2 regions of the Flavisolibacter tropicus genome follow, and region 2 is predicted to be linked to the other one. Evidence: riboswitches for the same ligand, from Rfam matches in the RefSeq annotation. Region 2 holds a riboswitch; the other holds the start of a gene.
The links. A riboswitch is a leader RNA that binds a small molecule or an ion and turns the genes downstream of it on or off. The one in region 2 is predicted to bind cobalamin.

Region 1 (3,160 bases), 200 kb from region 2:
AGTTTACGCATGGTAGCAGAAAAACGCTTGGTGGTGTTCTTATGCAAATTGCTAATAGCAATGCGCGATGCCAACCGTGCATAATCGGGATGTATGGTGGTTAACGAAGCGGCCGTTTCAGCAGCCAGATTATCCAGCTGTGTAGTAGGAACACCATCATAGATTCCTTCAATTGTTTTCTTTGCCACCTCGTGTATGTTTACCAATGAACTTAAAACATAAGATAGTTTTTCGATTCTGGCAGTAACCTTATCAAACTTTACCGACTCGCTCTTACCATTTCTTTTTATAACGAACATGATTTAATCTTTTAGAAGCTGTTTAAAAATAGTTTTTGTATTCACCATAGAGTTGATAGCGTTGAGGTCTGCCACGGTTTTTAGCTGTGACTACTTGTTTGCAAACTGCTTGGTAACCGTGGCAGACCTTGATACAACTAATCGTATTAGAAATCATCATCAGTGGAGAATACCTGTGCATCTTTGTTAGCCATAACTCCAGCCTTTTGATAATCACCAACGCGCTTCTCAAAGAAATTAGTCTTGCCCTGCAGGGAAATCATTTCCATAAAATCAAAAGGGTTAGCTGTGTGGAAGATCTTTGAATACCCCAATTCGGTTAGCCATCTGTCTGCCACAAACTCTATGTATTGCTGCATCAACTTTGCATTCATACCAATCAGGTCCACAGGCAAGGCTTCTGTAATAAACTCCTTTTCAATAGTAACAGCATCACCAATGATAGCTTTTACTTCTTCTTCTGGCAGTTTGTTGGAAAGCATACTATAGAGTAAACAAGCAAATTCGCAGTGCAACCCTTCATCTCTGCTGATCAGTTCATTGCTGAAGGTTAGTCCGGGCATCAAGCCTCTTTTCTTTAACCAGAAAATGGAACAAAAGCTACCACTGAAGAAGATGCCTTCGACAGCTGCAAAGGCTACCAATCGCTGGGCAAACGTGCCATTCTCGATCCAGCGTAGCGCCCATTCTGCTTTCTTTGCTACAGCGGGCACCGTATCTATAGCATGAAAGAGTTTGTGCTTTTCTTGCGGGTCTTTAATGTAGGTATCAATGAGCAATGCATAGGTTTCGCTATGAATGTTTTCCATCATGATCTGGAAGCCATAGAAGCAGCGGGCTTCTGGCAACTGTACTTCACTCATGAAGTTCACGGCCAGATTTTCATTAACAATACCATCGCTGGCGGCAAAAAAAGCCAGTACGTGCGATATAAAATGGCGTTCTCCGTCATTGAGTGCCGCCCAGTCTTTCAGATCACTGCTAAGATCAATTTCTTCAGCGGTCCAAAAACTGGCTTCATGGCGTTTGTAGTGCTCCCATACCTTGGGATAATTGATAGGAAGAATAACAAAGCGGTCTTTGTTTTCTTTCAACAGAATTTCATTGTTGTGTTGCATAGTAAAATAATTGGAGCATTTTACCTGCGGGTGAATAGTATAGTGCCGAGAGTAAAGCCGGTAAAGGCATAAACTACCAGTACCATGCCTTTCCTCCGAAAGCGTAGTTACTTAATACTTGATACCGGCAGGTCTTCTGACTTACTCCCTTGTTTAAGGCCTTCCCGTTTTTTTCAACAGTGGCATGGAGATTAAACAAGTAAAGGAGCTTACAGCTACGGGGATAGCTCAGGATTTACACCTGATTCCCTTTTCATTCTTTGCGTTAAGCGTAGAAACCGATATGCCCTACAAAAGAAAAACAGAAATCGTAAAACGGCAGCAGATGTTATGCACCCTATGTTGAAAACCTCTGAGCGCTTGTGGCACAAGACTTTATAGATAGATAAACATTTGATTTAGGACAAAGCAGCTAAGGGAACTATTATGATCGATTCCATAATCAACTGCTTAAATTGCTTCAGCCAATTATTCAAAGAAATCACATGCCTATTTTCTTTATAGCATCTACTTGCGATCGATTGGCTCAATCAAATCCCAAAGATTACCGTACAGATCTTCGAATACAGCCACTGTGCCATATTCTTCCATCGAAGGCTGCCGTACGATTTTAATTTGATGATCCAGCAGGTTCTGATAATCGCGTTGAAAGTTGTCCGTATATAAAAACATGAACACCCGTCCACCAGTTTGGTTGCCCACACGGCTTTTTTGTTCTTCACTGGCGGCTTTCGCCAACAGCAAACAGCATGTAGTATCTCCTTTTGGGGCCACTAACACCCATCGCTTTGTTTCACTCAAAGGCGTATCTTCTATTAATGTGAAATGCAGCTTTTCGGTATAAAACTGAATGGCTTCATCATAGTCATTCACCACCAGGGCTATATGGGCTATTCGTTGGTTCATTACTTATTGGCCTAATTGTTTTAGCTTGAATGTACCACTTTAAGAAAACAAAGCCCCAACCAAATGGCCGGGGCTCTCTAGTGGAAGGATGGCGCTCAAGGTCAATAGCACTGAAAGGAACGCATTGCTGAATTCTACTTTTTAACTAACCTTCGTTTATTGAATAACTATTGCTTTCGTATACAAAGTTTGACCGTCATTAATGCTGATGGTATAAATACCTGGGGTCAATTTTGGTAGTGCTTGCAGCCATTTGTTTGCACCTTCCAACAAGTGAACACGCTGTTTGTAAACCACCTTACCTGTATTATCACTGATGAATAGTAACCGCCAGGAAGCCGAAGACGTTTGAAGTTGAATAACTACTTGATCCTTGGCAGGATTTGGGTATACTGTCCATGGTGTAGGAGATGGAGCGGTTTCATTAGTATTACTTTCAACAGCTCGAGCAGTGGCTGCAGTACTTGTCAGTTGTATTTGATCAAAGTACATGGTGCCGGTTTGCTTTGAGTTGTTGCCAATCACCACTTTTTTAATCGTTGCCGGATTACCCAACTGGCTCATACTTACTACTACTTCTTCCCATTTATTACTAGCCGTCTTCAGGTATACATCTGCACTTTTTGCACCAGTAGTGGACTCTGTATAGATACGAATACCATTTTTACTGGCATTGTATATCCAAAACTTTAATTGTGTAGTGCTGCTGCTGGTAACAGCGGTTCCTTTTTGAAAAGCCAATAAGCCGCTGGCTGCATAATCAACCTTTATTGATTTACTTCCTACCTTAATAATATTAGTTGCGTTAAAGTTTCTTGTTGAACCAGTCGACACATC
Region 2 (3,160 bases):
AGCCGGGCGTTTTATAACCAGATGAAAGATTAGCAAATACTTTCCATTGTTCATGTATCAAATAAGAAGGGTTAAGGTTAAAAGCAAAGTGACTACCGTATTCAGAGTGATGATTGAATCGGCCACCGCCTTCTAGATTGAACCCGTTTCCAGAATTAAAGTTCAACGAAGCATAAGCACCTAATTGATTATGATGTACACTATCGCTGCTTAAGTTTGGCACCCATACAGAACCTGATATTTGATCTGTATTAGAGCTACGGAAATCTATACCACTTGTTAGTGTTAGTTTGTTAAATGGAATAACGGCAAAGGCTTCTGCATAATGCTCATTGGCCTTATAGGAAGAGGCCGTAGTAGGTTGCTGATAGCCACGGTCTACCTTGTTATAGTTATAAAGCACATTTAATTTGGAGGCCCCCAGTTTCAATTCATTGCGGACACCAGCTTGCAGGTTTTCTACTGTATAGAAATAGTTCTCGCCATCGGTAAAGCCGCCGGCATCGTAACCACCTTTGTTCTTAGAATAGCGGACATAAGGTTTTACAACAAGTATGCTATTGGCTTGTATACGAAGGTTAGCCTGAAAAGCGTGCTGCTTCAAACCGTCTTTATCAAAGGTTTTTGTTGCTGATGTTGGCTGTTCTGCTTCAGAGATGCCATCTGTGTTAGAATAGCTGTAGCCTATTGAATAATCAAATTGTTTCTGCTTGCCATTCAAGCCAACATTAGCATGCAATGTGTTGAAGCTTCCATAATTGAAAGCACCATAGCCACCGAAAGGCTTTGTGCCACTTTTGCGTGTGATGATGTTGATCACACCGGCAATGGCATCGCTTCCATAGAGTGTGCTTTGGCTGCCTTTCAATATCTCTACACGTTCTACCTGGTCAATGGAGATCTGGCGGATGTCGAAGTTGCTGCCAATACCAGATGCATCATAAACAGGTACACCATCAATAGTGATAAGGGTGTGCTCTACACGGCCACCGCGGACATAAATACTTTTATCTTTAGCAGCGTTGCTATTGGCGCCATTAATGTAAATGCCGCCTTGTTCTGTAATCAGTTGTGATAGGTCGCGACCGCCTGCACGCTCAATGTCCTGACGGCTGATAATTGTAACTACTTTACCTGTCAAAGATGTTTTGTTAGGGTACTTGTTAGCGGTTACTACTACTTCGTTTAAAGTGTGCCCAGTGGTGTCGGCTTGGGCCATGAGTTGGCTGCTGGTAATTAATGCAGCCACAGCAAAAACTTTTCTCATTACGGTTAAAATTCTTTGTGACTGCTTTCGGAAAAGAATAAGGTAGAAGTGTAAAGCGCTGTTGCAGCCTGACATTTCCTGCTTTTCACCCGAAAGCGTAAATGGTTTTATGGAAAGTGGCAGGTCTTCTGGCTTGCTCCGTTGTTGCTCGTCTTCCCATCTGCCAGAAGCAGACAGTGACATTGTAGTACAACAACTCTAAAGGAGTTTACAGCTACGGGGATAGCGCCGGAATTACACCGGACTTCCCTTTTAATGATTCGCCTGAGGCGGATCAACCAATTTCTGGGCGCAAATGTATAGGTAAGAACGTGATGAAGCCAAATCTTTTTGTTTGAGAGTGGTGCAGGGGCGTGGGGAAAGGTTTCGCACAGAGGACAGGAGAAAAGGAGGAGAATATCGAACAAGGAACAAGGAATAATGAATGAAGAAGTGGAGAAAAGGCACAAGGGGCAAGAAACAAGGAACAAGAAAGGAAATGCTCAACGCTCAATAATCAATGATTAGAAATGAATAATGATTGATTATTAATGGAGGCGGTAAATAAAAAATCACCCCTTAAGTGGAGGGCTTGTTCTTCAATCCATTCCTTCTTAAAAGCCTCTGTGTCCCTTCCTGTCTCTGTGGTTCCCCTTCTGCGCCGATCGGCGCCATCTGCGGGACACCTGTGCGCAGGCCCTCCCCTTTAGGGGCCGGGGGCGTGCGGCTGGCCAATGACTATTGACTACTGACCATTGACTTTCTTTCTGTGGCCTGTCGTCTGTGGACCGTGGACTTCTTCTCACAGTTCATAGCTCGCAGCTATTCTCTTTTTCTCTGTGCGAAACCCTTTATTAGTATTCACATATGACGAATGCTCCAAATTCCTAGCTTTTCTCCTAACTTCAGCGCATGAGTACAAAACCAAAACTGGGTCTGTTCGACCTGACGATGATTGTAGTGGGTCTGGTAATCGGTATGGGCATCTTCCGCACTGCTTCTGATGCCGCCAGTGCAGCTATTACACCGGGCGTATTTTTCTTTGCCTGGGTGGCCGGTGGCTTGGTGGCTTTGTGTGGTGCATTGACCTATGCCGAGATAGGGTCGCGCTTTCCGGTAACAGGTGGTTACTATAAGGTATTTGCCGAGTGTTATCATCCATCCATAGCCTTTGCCATTAACTGTATCATTCTCATTTCCAATGCCGCCTCTATGTCGGGTGTGGCCCTAATTGGTAGTGAATATATTTCGCAGGTGATTTTTGATGTGGAGCCTACGGCTACTACCAAGGCAATGATTGCAATGATCCCCATTCTTATCTTTTATGGTATTAACCTAATGGGGCTGCGTATGAGTGCCAAGACACAAAATGTACTCATGATCATCAAGATCTTGATGCTGGTACTGTTGATCAGCTCTTTGTTCTTTACCATTGGGAAGGATACACCGGCATCGGCCGTTGCTGTAACGACTACCTATAGCTGGAGCGATTACATCAAATCGTTTGGAGTGGCCTTGATTGCTGTTTCGTTTACTTATGGAGGCTATCAGCAGACCATCAATTTTGGAGACGAAGTTGAGAATCCAAGACGTACCATTCCACGTGGTATTTTTATTGGTATCATCTTGATTATCACCTTGTACCTGGCGGTAAGCTTTGCTTACTATAAAGCCATTGGTTTTGAGAATTTAAAAACCTCTAGAGGCATTGCTTCTATTGTAGCCGAACAAATGTTTGGTCCTACCGGTAGGTATGTGGCTTCTATTCTTTTGTTCATTGCTGTACTGGCCTATGTGAATGTATTGCTGTTAAGCAATCCGCGCGTGATGTATGCTATGAGTACGGATGGTATTTTGCCTCCTGCCTTTAAGAAGAAGAATGAACAGAAAGATGTGCTCACCATTAGCTTAACT

Region 1: linked by a shared signal. The riboswitch ahead of SY85_RS19475 (ribonucleoside-diphosphate reductase small subunit) and the one ahead of SY85_RS20390 (TonB-dependent receptor plug domain-containing protein) in region 2 are both predicted to bind cobalamin.

What each region holds. Positions count from the first base shown of each region.
Region 1 is NZ_CP011390.1:4,556,004-4,559,163, reverse strand. Features, by position in the region: gene SY85_RS19480 (ribonucleoside-diphosphate reductase subunit alpha) at 1-299, opposite strand, end outside; gene SY85_RS19475 (ribonucleoside-diphosphate reductase small subunit) at 446-1,417, opposite strand; cobalamin riboswitch at 1,527-1,715, opposite strand; gene SY85_RS19470 (VOC family protein) at 1,925-2,323, opposite strand; gene SY85_RS19465 (glycoside hydrolase family 9 protein) at 2,480-3,160, opposite strand, start outside.
Region 2 is NZ_CP011390.1:4,758,767-4,761,926, forward strand. Features, by position in the region: gene SY85_RS20390 (TonB-dependent receptor plug domain-containing protein) at 1-1,267, opposite strand, end outside; cobalamin riboswitch at 1,369-1,565, opposite strand; gene SY85_RS20395 (APC family permease) at 2,159-3,160, shown strand, end outside.